Regions from separate parts of the Geodermatophilus sp. SMS 5-13 genome, predicted to be linked through region 4. Evidence: riboswitches for the same ligand, from Rfam matches in the RefSeq annotation. Region 4 holds a riboswitch; each other region holds the start of a gene.

Region 1 (3,386 bases), 650 kb from region 4:
CGCGGCGTCTGGTTGTCGTCCAGCAGGAACCCGTAGTCCGCCTCCGGGGAGGCCTCGACCTCCGCGCGCCACCAGCCGTCGTCGTCCCGGCTCATGTCGTGGACGGCGCCGTCGACCTGGAGCCGCACGCGCTCCGGCAGCGGCGCCCAGACGGCGAACTCGACGGGGTCGGGCATGGAGGAGCCTTCCTTCCGGCAGCGGGAGCCCAGGCATCATGCCCGGGCGCCGTCGGCTCAATCGTCGGCGACCCGGACGACGACGCTGCCGAGCTTGCGGCCGGTCTCGACGTACCGGTAGGCCTCGACGATCCGCTCGAGCGGGTAGCGGCGATCGACGAGCGGCCGGAACCGGCCGGACCCGAGCAGCTCCGCGAGGCGCCGGATCATCGCCTGGTCGTGCCGGGGATACGGGAAGCGCACCCGCCGGCCGGGCGACAGGGGCGAGACCGCCGCGAGCGCCAGGTTCTGCGCCGCCGGCCCGAGCTCCGCCGAGGTGTAGGTGCCGCGGGGTCCCAGCAGCGGCCGGCAGCGGGCGAACGTGCTCTTCCCGACCGCGTCGAGGACGGCGTCGTAGCGCTGCCCGTCGTCGGTGACGTCCTCGGCGGCGGCGTCCACGACGCGCTCGGCGCCCAGCCCGCGGACGACGTCGGCGTTGCCCGGCGCCACGGCGGTCACCCGGACGCCGCCGGCCGCGAGCAGCTGGACGGCCGCCGAGCCGATCGCCCCGGTGGCCCCGAGCACGAGGACGGACTGCCCGCGCCGAACCCGGGCGACCCGGACGAAGGCGAGGGCGTAGTGCGCGCCCTCGGTGGCCGCGGCCGCCTCGTGGAAGTCCACCCCCGGCGGCACCCGCGCGACCGAGGCGTGCGCGCCGACGGCCGGGTGCTCCGCGTGCGCGCCGAACCGGCCCTCCACGTAGCCGAACACGCGGTCCCCGGGCGCGAACGTCGTGACCTCCGGCCCGGCCGCCGTCACCACGCCCGCGAACTCCGTCCCGAGCACCCGCACGCGGGGCCGCGGGAGGCCGGTGCCGAGCCGGACGAGGACGGGCGTGCCCGCGCGGTAGGCGCAGTCGGTGCGGTTCACCGTCGTGGCCACCACGCGCACCAGCAGGTCGTCGTCGGCGGTCCGCGGCGGGTCCACGTCCAGGACCCGGACGACGTCCGGCGGGCCGTACCGGGTGCGGACGGCGGCGCGCACGGCCGGACCCTACCGGCGCCTCGACGCGACGAGAGCCGGGCCGGGGAACGCCACCCCGGCCCGGCTCCCTCGCCCGCTCCTCCCGTCAGACGTGCAGGCGCTGGCCCACGTAGATCATGTGCGGGTTGTGGACGGCGCCCCGGTTCTGCGCCCAGAGCGCGCGCCAGCTGATGCCGTGCGCACGCGCGATCTTCGCGAGCGTGTCACCGCTCTTCACCACGTAGCTGCCCCCGGACGCGTGCGACGCGTGCGAGGCCCGCGCCGACGTGGCACCCGGTGTCGAGCCGCCCCGCAGGTGCCGCCCGCAGACCGGCCACGCGCCGACGCCCTGGCCGGCGAGCGTCCGTTCGGCCACGGCGATCTGCTGCGCCGGTGATGCCAGATCGGCCCGGGCGGCGTAGGCGCCACCGCCGTAGGCCAGCCAGGTGGAGCGGCTGAACTGCAGCCCGCCGTAGTAGCCGTTGCCGGTGTTGATGTGCCAGTTCCCCCCGGACTCGCACTGTGCGACGCCGCTCCAGTCGTGTCCGGCGGCGGACGCCGGCGCGGCGAGGGCGACGCCCCCGATCGCGGTGCCCAGGGCCAGCGCACCGCCGCACAGCAGGCGGCGGACACGGCGGTACCCGGGAAGGTCGTGCTGGGACATGGATCCTCCGATCCCCGCCGGCGAGGTGAGCTGTCGGGTTCGGGCGATCGGTGTGCCCGGCCGCCGGTGGCGGCTTCACCCCGAGACGCAGCGCGTGCGTCAGATGTGGTTCCCCCGCCCCCGTCCGTGGGCTGATCAGAGGGACAGGCAGCCGGTGGACGGGGTTGGGCGGGCCGGCGCCTCGCACCCGGCCGAGTGAGGCCCGGGCACGCGCGAAACCGTAGGGAGGGCCCTCCGGCTGGGCCTGTCGAACCGGGCGGTTCCCGGGCGTGGCGTCGGCGTTTCGCCGACGCGCCGACGCCGGTCCTGCACAGCGCACTCGCCCCGCGACACACCGTCGCGGAGCGGGTGCTTCCCGCATCCGGGTGACGGTGCGCGCGTCGCGGCGGAACCGGCCCCACCGGCGGCTGCCGCCCGCTACGGTCCCGTGCCGACCGGTACCACCGAGTACCCCAACCCCGCCGGCAAGGGAGCATGCATGGGCGCGCTGCGAACGGTCGTCTTCCCGGCCCTGCGGCTGCTGGTCTGGGCGGTCATCGCCGCCGCCCTCGCGGTGCTCGCCTTCCGCGGCGGCGCGGACGCCGACGTGGCCGCCGGCCCCGGCGCGCCGACCGTCGACCTGACCGCGCCGACCGTTCCCGCCGCCCGCGGCTCGGTGGTCAACACGGTCACCGTCACCGGCACGGTCGTGGCCGATCCCGCCGTCCCGGTGAAGGCCACCGCGGCCGGCACCGTCCGCCGGCTGCTGGTCGCCGCCGGGGACCGCGTGACCGCGGGGCAGGCGCTGCTCGAGATCCGCTCGGAGGAGGAGCGCGAGCCCCTCACCGGCACCGACGCCGAGGGCAACCCGACCGTGACGCCCCGCCCGCCGCTGGTGACGACCACGACGGTGAAGACGGCCGCGGCCGGCACGGTCGGCGCCCTGGACGTGCTGGTCGACCAGGTCGTCGCGGTGGGGGACCGGGTCGGCGCGGTCTCCCCGGGCACGCTGTCGGTCACCGCCCCGCTCACCCAGGCCCAGCAGTTCCGGCTGCTCACCCCGCCCTCCACCGCGCAGGTCACGGTGCAGGGCGGCCCGGCGCCCTTCCCGTGCGGCGGCCTGACACTCGGCGCCCCGGACGACGACAGCGTCCAGGACCCGGCGACGGGCGACCCGTCCCTCGGCGGGGCGGTCACCGCGTCGGCCGGCGCGGGCGCCACGGCCCGCTGCGCGGTGCCGCCGGAGGCGACCGTGTTCGCCGGCATGGGGGCCTCGATGGCGATCGAGGCCGGCCGGGCCGACGACGTCCTGGTCGTGCCGATCACCGCGGTGCAGGGCACGGTGCAGACCGGCAACGTCTGGGTGATGGGCGCCGACGGTGCACCGGAGCAGCGGCAGGTCGCGCTCGGCCTCACGGACGGCGACCTGATCGAGGTGCGCGAGGGGCTTGCCGAGGGCGACGCGGTGCTGCAGTTCGTCCCGGTGCCCGACGACACCGTCCAGGACCCCGCGACGGGCGGTCCGTTCGGATGAGCCTGCTCACCCTGGCCGGGGTCTGCCGCGA
Region 2 (3,386 bases), 890 kb from region 4:
TCGGCGACACGCTGCGCCGGGCGTTGGACGGCGAGGACCCCACGCGGCTCCGGGACGCCGGCAGCTTCGCCGAGGTGCTGCGGAGGGCGGTCGACGAGGGCGGCGACACGTCCGCGCGGGCCGCGGTCGCGGGTGCCCTGGCGGGCGCGACCGTCGGCATGGCCGGCATCCCGATGCGCTGGTCCTCGGTGGTGCACGGCGAGGCCGCCGGCCGGTCCTGGCGGCTGGACGACCTGCAGGAGCTCGCCGCCGCCCTGGACGGCCGCGCGGCTGCGCCGTACGACCCCGGCGTCATCCCGCGGATCGGCCCGCGGGAGGTGCTGCCGGGCATCTGGGCGGGCAACCTCGACGGCGCCCGCTACAGCGACAGCACCTTCGCGGTCATCTCGCTGTGCCGGCTGGGTGAGCCGTTCGGCCACGAGGTACAGCGGATGGCCTACCTGGCCGACAACGACTACAACACCGAGCTCGACGTCGTCCTCGAGGACGTGCTCGCCGACATGGCCGCGCTGCGCGACGAGGGACGGCGGCTGCTCGTGCACTGCCACGGCGGGGCGTCGCGCACCGGGCTGGTCCTGCGCGCGTGGCTGCGGCGCACGGAGGGGCTCTCGGCGGACGAGGCGACGGCGCGGGTGGCCGCGAACTGGCCCTACCTCGGGCTGTGGAACGCCAGCTTCACCGCGGCGCTGGAGCGGATGCGCTGACCCGTCGGGCCGGAAACCGCTGCCGGTTCGGGGTCGGGCACGCACGCGCTGTGGTGCCGTGCCGGTACGCCGGAGTTACGCGCACTCCCCGTGCCGACCGCCGTCCTGTGGTGCGGTCGAGCGTCCGGCCAGGTCAGGACGGCGAGGCACCCCGCTCCCGGGTGTGTCGGAGCGGCAAAACGCGGGGCTGACTCGATTCGACGGGGTCCAAAGACCCTCCTAGCGTTCTCGCGGTCCGGATGGGGCCGCACAACTCCCGAACCTGGGAACCCCACCGGACGCCGCCGAACCGGGCGGCCGGCCGCGTGCCGGCGCCCGGACCGGGGACCCACCGCAGTACTGGGGTGAAGCACGACCGTCATGGGGGCCGGTCGCGCCGGGCGAGTTCCCCAGCCCGAACCCGTCAGCTAACTCGGTAGGCGGCTTCGGAGAACAAGGAGAACCGTCGTCGATGACGACTGCACACACGTCCCTCGCCCGTCGCTTCACCGCTCCCGCCCTGGCCCTCCTCGCCGGCGCCGGAATCGTCCTCTCCCCGGGAGTCGCCTCCGCCAACAGCGGGGACTCGGGCGGCGGGACCGCCGTCGCAGCCCCCGCAGCCGCGGCCAACGCCGCCGCCCAGAGGGCGGTCGACACCGCACTCGCCCAGCGCGGCGACCCCTACGTCTGGGGCGGGTCCGGTCCGAACGCCTTCGACTGCTCGGGCCTGATGCAGTACGCCTACCGGGCGGCCGGGGTCTCCCTGCCGCACTCCTCGCGGATGCAGTCGACCATCGGCACGCCGGTGTCGCTGAACGCGCTGCGGCCCGGTGACCTGGTCTTCTTCTACAGCCCGGTGAGCCACGTCGCGATGTACATCGGCAACGGCCAGATCGTGCACGCGTCGACCTACGGCCAGCCGGTCAAGGTGGTGGACCTGGCGTACATGCCGGGTGCCGTCGGCGCCCGCCGGCTCGTCTGAGCCGCGCTCCGGTGCCCCGGCCGCACGGCCGGGGCACCGGAGGCATTGACACCGCCCGCCCGCGGTGGCTGCCTGGTGGGCGTCCCCACGCACGGGAGGCCCGGCATGAACGCCACGATCACGGGGCTGCGCGACGCGATGAACGCGCACGACCCCGAGGCCATGGCCGCGCTGTTCGCCCCGGACTACCGCAGCGAGCAGCCGGTGCACCCCAACCGCGGCTTCGGCGGCCGCGACCAGGTCCTCGAGAACTGGACGCAGATGTTCGTGGGCGTCCCGGACCTGCAGGTCGGCGTCGTCAAGGAGACCACCGACGGGACGACGTCCTGGTCGGAGTGGGTGTGGAAGGGCAGCCACGCCGACGGCCGCCCCTTCCTCATGAAGGGCGTGACCGTCTTCGGCCTGCGGGACGACGGCCACATCGCGTGGGGGCGGCTGTACGTGGAGCCCGTCGAGCAGGACAGCGCACCGATCGACGAGGCGGTGCGCCAGCTCTCCGGGACGTCATGACCAGGGTGTGACCGGCCGCTCCTGCGGTTCGCCGTCGACGACCAGGTCGACGTGCTCGTTGCGGAAGCAGATCCGGCCGGCGATCCGCGGGTTCTCCGGGATCGGCGACTCGTAGCTCCACGCGACGTCCTCGAGCACCCGGTCGCCGACCCGCGCCGACCACCAGCTGGCCACGCCCTTGTACGGGCAGGTCGACGTCGTCGGGCTGGGGCGCAGCTCGGTGCGGACGTCCTCGGGCGGCAGGTAGTAGCGCACCGGCAGCGAGGTCTCGAACAGCAGCAGCGGCCGCGTGCTCTCGGCCAGCAGCTCGCCGTCCACCTCGACGCGGACCTCCCGCGAGCTGGGCACGACGTCCACCCGCTTGTGCGGGTCGCGGGCGTGCGCGACCAGCGGCTCGTCCTCCTCGAACCAGGTGAGCCCGCGGCCCCAGGAGAACGTGACCAGCCCGGCCAGCGCCTCCAGCGGCGGGGGCGGCTCGGCGTGCGCCCAGGCGGCGCGCTCCGCCCGGCGGCCGCCGGCCTGCACCGTCCAGGCGGTCATCCCGTCGTCGTCCGCCGGATCGACCAGGACGCCGGGGCGGACGTCGTCGGGCGGGAGGAAGTAGGTCGGCAGGAACGTCCGCGGCAGCGCCTCGGGCCCGTACTGCACGAACAGGACGGCGCGGCGGGAGTCGGCGACGAGCTCGTCGCCCAGCCGGACGCGGATCCACCGCGGCGACGGCTCGACCAGGGGCCACCAGGGGCGCATGCCGGCCAGCGCGGCCAGCCGCTGGCCCATGTCTCGGGGCGGGGCGCTCATGCGGGATGAGGCTCCTCCGGGCGGTGCCGCAGCTCAAGGGCCGCCAGGCCGACCTCGATCTCCGGCACCGCGGCGAACGTGTTGGACACGTAGCAGACCCGCTTCGCCGGCTCCAGCAGCGGCGTCACCTGGTCCGCCGGCGCGCTGGTGCCCACCGTGAGGGCGAGCGAGGAGAACCGCGGGCCGGCGTAGGTGCCGGTCGCGGTGACGGTCAGGTCCGGCAGCTCGATCCCGCGCTTGCCCGCCGCCCAGGCCAGCGCGAGGGCGTAGCAGGAGGACAGCGAGGCCAGCAGCAGGTCGGTGGGCATGGGCCCGCGGCCGGTGCCGCCGACCGACTCCGGCTCGTCGACGGTCAGCCGGAAGCCGCCGGCCTCGACCGTGCACAGCCAGCCGCCCTGCCAGGTGGCGACGGC
Region 3 (3,386 bases), 2.8 Mb from region 4:
GGGGATGCCGTGGTTGTACTCGGGCGTGACGAAGACGAACCCGTCGAAGCGGGCCACCGCACGCGACGCTCACCGACGCCGGGTGGGAGAAGGTCGTGGCCACCGCTCCCGGGCACGTCGCAGCTCGGCGGGGTGGCCGACCGCCTGGCGCCCGGCTTGCCGGGGACGAGGACTGCGCGCCGCCCGCGTGACCCCCCCCGGAAACGACGAACCGCCCCGTCCGCGGAATGCGGGCGGGGCGGTCCGGGGTCGGCGGAAGACCGGTACGGCCTTCCGCGCGGCTCACGCGCCGTAGTTCGTGTGCACGTGGTCCATGTGGTTCTGGGTGGGGCTGCCGCGGTCGGCCATCTGCTTCCAGGAGCCGTTCGGCGAGGTGAGGATCCGCTGCTGCCAGATGATGTACTCGACGCCGAGCTCGTCCCAGTGGGCGACCTGGTAGGTGACGATCGCGTCGCCGAGGGCGCGGTCACCCAGGACCATGTAGTCGATCGCCAGGCCCGACGGGTGGCCGTGCGGGTCGCGCGCGCTGGCCCGGGTGCCGCCGAGGGTGATGGCGTCGGCGCCGGGCACGTTGGAGACGACTGCGTCGGCGGCCGCCTGGGCCCGCGGCTTGATGGCACCAGCGGTGTTGGTGATCTTCGCGGTGCTGCTGGCCGGCGCAGGAGCGGCCTCCGGCGCGGGCGCGGCCTCCGGCGCGGGCGCGGCCTCTGGCGCGGGCGCGGCCGGAGCGGCAGCGGGCGCCGCCTCCACGGGCGCCGCGGCCGGCGCGGTGACGACCGGCGCCGCGGCCTCGGGAGCGGCCTGCGCCGAGCCGGAGGTCAGCAGCACCTGACCCGGGAAGATCAGGTTCGGGTTGCCGCCGATGACGTGGGCGTTGAGCTGGTAGAGCTCGCGCCACGGCTCGCTGTGCGCGGCGGCGATCTTCGCGACCGTGTCGCCACGCTTCACCGTGTAGTCGCCGGCCGGGGCGGCGGCGGTGTCCTTCTCGGCGGCGGCAGTGTCGGCGGCCGGAGCGGGGGGCGCGGCCGGAGCCGGAGCCGGAGCCGGGGCCGCCTCGGCGGCGGCCGCGGTGGTGCCGTCGGTCAGGCGCTTGCCGCAGGTCGGCCACGCGCCGATGCCCTGCCCGGCGAGCACCTCCTCGGCGATCTGGATCTGCTGGGCGGGGGTCGCCAGGTCGGCGCGGGGGGCGAGGTCGGTGCCACCGAAGCCGGCCCAGGTCGACTGGCTGAACTGCAGCCCGCCGAAGTAGCCGTTGCCGGTGTTGATGCTCCAGTTGCCGCCCGACTCGCACTCGGCGACGCCGGTCCAGTCGTGGCTGGTGGCGGCCTGGGCCGGGGAGCTCAGGACGCCGATGCCGACGACGGTGGCGCCGGCGGCGACGGGGGCGCGGGAGATGACCTTCTTGGTGCGGACGTAACGGGGCGCGCGGTGCTTGGGCATGGTGTGAGTGATCTCCGATGACGCCGGCGAGGTGAGCTGTCGGGTTCGGGCGATCGGTGCCCGGCCGCGGTGCGCGGCTTCACCCCGAGGCGCGCGGCCCGAGGCCTGGCGCGCCGTGGAAACGTGGGTCCCCCACCCCTGCCCTGAACTGTTCGGGATGGCAGCCGGTGGGCAGGGTTTGGCGGACCGGCTCCACGCTCTTGTTTAGCTGAGCGCAGCCAAAACGCTACGGCCTGTTATGTGCATTGTCGCCGTGACGCCCGCCACATCCGGTGCCGCCGGCGGGAAAACGCCAGGTGACGACGACGCCGTCCGCCGAAATGCGGATCAGCTCACTGCCGCTGGCGGATCGCGTCGAAGAGCACGTCCTGCAGGTCGGCCGGGTCCTCGGCGGAGTAGGCCGCGCCGCCGGTGGCCTCGGCGATCTGCCGCAGCACGTCGAGGTCGGCGTCCGGGCCCAGGGCCACCCCGATCACCTTCACCGGCCGGTCGGGGTCGGCCTCGGCGCGCAGCGTGTCCAGCAGCTCCGGCAGGCCGACGCTCTGGTCGTCGTCGTCCGCGCCGTCGGTGACGATCAGCACGCTGTTGACCGCGTCCGGGCTGTAGTCGGCCTGCGCCGCCCGGACCGCCGCCAGCGTGGTGTCGTACAACCCGGTGCCGCCGGAGCGCAGCCGGTCGGGCAGCTGGCGCAGTTGCTCGTCGAGGGCGACCCGCTGCGGCCGGCCCTCCACCTGCATGTCCAGCCGGCGGGTCGGCACGACCTCGGCGAAGTCCTGGTCCCCGTCGAGATGGTGGGCGAAGTTCCAGAGCCCGATCGCCGAGGTGTCCGGGATCAGGGTCAGCGCGCTCCTGGCGGCGTCGCTGGCGAGGGTCGCGCGCGTGCTGGTGCCGACCGGCGCCTCCATCGACGTCGACACGTCGAAGACGGCCAGGATCCGGGACGGTGCGGACAGGCTCGCCAGCCGGGCCAGCAGCGCACGGACGTCGGCCGGGTCGAGCGCGATCGCCTCGGGTGCCGCGTCCGGCAGGCCGGCGTCGGCGGCGTGCGACGGTGCGGCGCCCTCCGGGTCGCGGAACCCGGCCCCGCGCGCCCGCTCGGACGCCGCCGCGGAGGTCAGCCGGCCCACGATCGCGTCCACCGCGGCGGCGCTCTCGACCGGGGTCGACGCGACCCGGAGCACCGGGTAGTCCAGCCGAGGGGACCCGTCGCTCGGGTACACGGCGACCAGTTGCGAGTCGCCGGCGGCCGCGGTGGCGGCGTACACCTCCTGCTCGCTCACCGGCACCAGCGGGGCGTCGGCGTCGCCCGCGCCGCCGGCGGCCAGGGCATCGGCGACGCTGACCGCCGGCCCGCGAGCCGCGGCGAGGACCGCCTCGACGATCGCGTTGTCGGCGTCCGTACCGCCGCCGAGCCCGGCCCGCACCGCGCCCAGCGCGGCGATCCCCTCGGCGCTCTCGGCCAGGTCCGGGACGGCGATGGGGTGCTGCGCGGCCAGGGCGGCGGCCCAGGTCGGCGGGGCGTCGGTCCAGCCCAGCGCGTCGGCGGCGGCCCGGCTGGTGGCGAGCACGACCGGCGAATGGGCCAGCGTGCTGGTCATCTCCAGGGCGGCGCCCTCCGGGGCGCGGGCCAGCCACAGCGAGGAGTCGGGCACCCACACGTGGGGCAGCGCCGAGGCCTCGAGCGCGCCGAGGTCGGCGACGGTCTGCAGCGGCTCCTGGGTCTCGACCGCGGCCACCGCGCAGCTGCCGTCGTCCAGCTCCTGCGGGCCGCGCAGCACGTCCCGGGCCAGCGCGCCGAGCTCGGGGGCGACGGTCACCCGGACGGTGCGCTGCCGGCAGTCCCCGCCGGAGGCCACGGCCCACCACACGATCCCGCCGGCCAGCAGCCCGAGGACGGCGACGACGGCCACGACGGCGCGGGGGTGGAACCGGCGGGCGGCGGAGGG
Region 4 (3,386 bases):
TCGCGGCGGAGTCCTCCGGCGCCCTGGTCGCCGCCGAGATGACGCACGCCGGCCTGCCGTGGCGGGCCGACGTGCACGAGCGGCTGCTCACCGACCTGCTCGGCGCCCGGCCGCCGGCCGGTGCGCGGCCCCCGGTGCTGGAGGGCCTGGCGGCGCAGGTGCGCGCCGCCCTGCGGGCGCCCGAGCTGAACCCCGACTCGCCCGGCGAGCTGCTGCGCGCCCTGCAGACCGCGGGGCTGCCGGTGCGCGACACCCGCTCGTGGACGCTCGAGCAGCTCGACCACCCCGCCGTCCCGGCGCTGCTGGAGTACAAGAAGCTGGCGCGGCTGCTGGCGGCCAACGGCTGGAGCTGGCTGGACGCCTGGGTGCGCGACGGCCGGTTCCGCTCGTCGTTCGTGCCCGGCGGCGTGGTGACCGGGCGGTGGGCGTCCAACGGCGGGGGAGCGCTGTCGGTGCCGGTCCAGGTCCGCCCGGCGGCGATCGCCGACGCCGGCTGGCGGTTCGTCGTCGCGGACGTCGCCCAGCTCGAGCCGCGGGTGCTCGCCGGCATGAGCGCGGACACGGCGCTGGCCGAGGCGGCCCGCTCCACCGACCTGTACGAGGGCATGGTCGCCGCCGGCGCCGTCGCCACCCGGGCGGAGGCCAAGGTCGGCGTGCTGGGGGCCATGTACGGCGGCACCCGGGGCGAGAGCGGCCGGATGATGCCGCGGCTGACCCGCCGCTACCCGCGGGCGATCGGGCTGGTCGAGGACGCCGCCCGGGCGGGGGAGCGCGGCGCGGTCGTGCACACCCTGCTCGGCCGCGGATCGCCGGTGCCCACCGGCGCGTGGGCCGAGCGCGCCGTCGAGCTCGGTGAGCCGCCCGACGACGGCGGCTCACGGGAGGAGCGGGACCGCTCCCGCCGCGCCTGGGGGCGGTTCACCCGCAATTTCGTCGTCCAGGGGACGGCGGCGGAGTGGGCGCTGTGCTGGCTGGCCGACCTGCGCAACCGGCTGTGGCGGCTCGGCGGCACCGGCCCGGTCGAGGAGCGGCCGCACCTGGTGTTCTTCCTGCACGACGAGGTCGTCGTCCACACGCCCGAGGACCTGGCGCCGGACGTGCTCGACGCGGTGCACGGCGCGGCGGCGACGGCCGGCCGGCTGCTGTTCGGCGACTTCCCGGTCGACTTCCCGCTCGACGTCGCCGTCGTCGCCTCCTGGGCCGACGCCGGCTGAGCCGCGACCCCTAGCACCCCTCCGCCGTCAAGGCGGGGCGCCGCGACGTGCATCACTCGACGAATCGACGGCCGCCGATTGTCACGACTGCATAACGGCTCTACGGTGAATATGCCCGCCCGGTCATCACGTCCCCACCCGGGGAGTCCGAGCGGACGCCGCCGAGTCGCCCACTGTTCGGCAACGAGCAACGGGCGAGCCGGGGACCCACCGCAGTACTGGGGTGAATCCCGCTCACGGACGCCTGCGTCCGGAGCGGGTAGGGCTGCTTCCCGCCCGAACCCGTCAGCTAACTCGGTAGGCGGCTCACGGAAGAAACGGAGAGCCGCTCCGATGACGCGCGCTATTTCTGCTGCATCTGCTGCTGCACGACCCGGTACGGCCCGCTACCGCCGGATGCGCCCGCGGAGCTGACCGCCGGCGGCCGGCCCTGACGCCTCCCGCGCGCGCCCACCACCCCGAGCACCCCCGCTCGACCGGCTGACCAGCCGCTTCCCCGGTGGCCCGCGCCGGCCTGCCGCGTCCCGGACGCGCCGCCGACCCGCTGTCCGCATCCCCTCGCAGCGCGCCGCCCGCGCGCCGCTGCGCCCACACCTCACGGAGCACGTCCCCCATGGACCCCCGCACCACCACCTCCGGCCGGGCCCGCCGCGCGCGCCTCATCCCGCCCGCCGCCGCCCGCCGCCCGGGCCTGTACCTGGGCGTCGCGACCGCCGGCGCGCTCATGGTCAACGTGCTGTTCGGCGCGGACCCGGCGGCCCAGGCCGAGGCCGGGACCCCGGAGTCGGTCAGCGTCGCCCAGGAGCTCGGCCTGACCGCCCAGTCGGGCACGGTCGCCGCCCCCACCGAGGACCTGCAGCCGCTGGCGGACCTCGCCGCCAGCCGCAGCACGCGCGAGGCCGAGCAGACCGCGGCGCAGCAGGCGCAGGCCGCCGCCGACCAGGCCGAGCTCGACCGGCAGAAGGCCGAGGCGGAGGCGGAGGCCAAGGCGGAGGCCAAGGCGGAGGCCGAGGCGAAGGCCAAGGCGGAGGCCGAGGCGAAGGCCGCCGCCGCGCATACCGCGGCTGCCCCTGCCGCCGCGGAGCCGGCCCGCGAGGTCGCCGGCACCGCGGTCACCGCGACCGCGCACATCACGAACACCGCGGGCAGCATCAAGCCGCAGGTGCAGGCCGCGGCGAACGCGGTGGTCTCCAACGTGCCCGGCGCGGGCGGCATCACCCTCGGCGGCACCCGCCCCAGCGCGACCGACCCGGGCGGGCACCCGTCGGGGCTGGCGCTGGACTACATGGTGCTGTCCGACACCGGCCTCGGGAACGCGATCGTCCAGTACCACATCGACCACTGGGACGAGCTGGGCGTGGAGTACATCATCTACCGGCAGCGGATCCTCCAGTCGCCGGGCGGCTCCTGGCAGGGCATGTCGGACCGGGGCAGCGCGACGGCGAACCACATGGACCACGTCCACGTGAACTACCGCTGAGGATCAGCCCCCGTACGGCACGGTGATGATCTCCAGCATGTGGTCGTTCGGGTCCTTCCAGTACACGCCCCGGCCGCCGTCGTTGGTGTTGATCTCGCCCGGGTGCCGCTCGAACGGGTCGGCCCAGTAGTCCAGGCCGCGCGCCCGGATGCGGCCGAAGATCTCGTCGAACTCCTCCTCGGAGACGAGGAAGGCGTAGTGCCGCGGCTGGGCGACCTCGTCGTCCTGGAAGTCGAGCGAGACGCCGTTGTCGAGCTCGACGACCGCGAACGGGCCGAAGTCGGTCGGCGGCTTGCGGCCGAGCAGGTCGGCGAGGAAGGCGGCCGACGCGTGCCGGTCGCGGGCGGCGACGATGGTGTGGTTGAGCTGGACGGGCATCTGCGGCTCCCTCCGACGGCCGTGCGACGGCGAGCAGCCAAGCACGTCGGAGCCCGCTGCGGGAGCGGTCTGCTCAGCGGACGGCGACGGCCGCCTTCGCCGCCGCCTCGGCCACCGCGGACCCGACCTTCGTGACGTCAGCGCTGTCGTCCACGTAGACGACCGCGAGCGCGGCGCGGGCCCCGCCGTCGGGGCCCAGCACCGGGGCGGCGACGGAGCGCAGCCCGGCGATCACCTCGCCGTGGGAGGCCGCCCAGCCGACCCGCCGCGCCTCGCGCAGCTCCTCGCGGTCGTCCGGGGACGGCGGCTCGGGC

What was found. Region 4 has a riboswitch for cyclic di-AMP ahead of AB3388_RS15135 (VldE C-terminal domain-containing protein). Riboswitches for the same ligand answer to the same signal wherever they lie in the genome.
Region 1: another riboswitch for cyclic di-AMP. It lies ahead of AB3388_RS18225 (transglycosylase family protein); the one in region 4 lies ahead of AB3388_RS15135 (VldE C-terminal domain-containing protein).
Region 2: another riboswitch for cyclic di-AMP. It lies ahead of AB3388_RS19435 (C40 family peptidase); the one in region 4 lies ahead of AB3388_RS15135 (VldE C-terminal domain-containing protein).
Region 3: another riboswitch for cyclic di-AMP. It lies ahead of AB3388_RS01345 (LysM peptidoglycan-binding domain-containing protein); the one in region 4 lies ahead of AB3388_RS15135 (VldE C-terminal domain-containing protein).

The regions. Positions count from the first base shown of each region.
Region 1 covers NZ_CP165729.1:3,774,766-3,778,151, reverse strand. Annotated here, with positions in the region: gene treZ (malto-oligosyltrehalose trehalohydrolase) at 1-176, opposite strand, end outside; gene AB3388_RS18230 (NAD(P)-dependent alcohol dehydrogenase) at 234-1,199, opposite strand; gene AB3388_RS18225 (transglycosylase family protein) at 1,285-1,842, opposite strand; cyclic di-AMP (ydaO/yuaA leader) riboswitch at 1,843-2,002, opposite strand; gene AB3388_RS18220 (permuted SH3 domain-containing protein) at 2,321-3,355, shown strand; gene AB3388_RS18215 (ABC transporter ATP-binding protein) at 3,352-3,386, shown strand, end outside.
Region 2 covers NZ_CP165729.1:4,019,481-4,022,866, forward strand. Annotated here, with positions in the region: gene AB3388_RS19430 (ADP-ribosylglycohydrolase family protein) at 1-704, shown strand, start outside; cyclic di-AMP (ydaO/yuaA leader) riboswitch at 977-1,140, shown strand; gene AB3388_RS19435 (C40 family peptidase) at 1,156-1,665, shown strand; gene AB3388_RS19440 (nuclear transport factor 2 family protein) at 1,771-2,175, shown strand; gene AB3388_RS19445 (DUF427 domain-containing protein) at 2,170-2,973, opposite strand; gene AB3388_RS19450 (OsmC family protein) at 2,970-3,386, opposite strand, start outside.
Region 3 covers NZ_CP165729.1:280,602-283,987, forward strand. Annotated here, with positions in the region: gene AB3388_RS01340 (NADPH-dependent FMN reductase) at 1-57, opposite strand, end outside; gene AB3388_RS01345 (LysM peptidoglycan-binding domain-containing protein) at 283-1,440, opposite strand; cyclic di-AMP (ydaO/yuaA leader) riboswitch at 1,447-1,613, opposite strand; gene AB3388_RS01350 (vWA domain-containing protein) at 1,773-3,386, opposite strand, start outside.
Region 4 covers NZ_CP165729.1:3,125,289-3,128,674, reverse strand. Annotated here, with positions in the region: gene AB3388_RS15140 (bifunctional 3'-5' exonuclease/DNA polymerase) at 1-1,214, shown strand, start outside; cyclic di-AMP (ydaO/yuaA leader) riboswitch at 1,364-1,533, shown strand; gene AB3388_RS15135 (VldE C-terminal domain-containing protein) at 1,828-2,694, shown strand; gene AB3388_RS15130 (VOC family protein) at 2,698-3,072, opposite strand; gene AB3388_RS15125 (IclR family transcriptional regulator) at 3,146-3,386, opposite strand, start outside.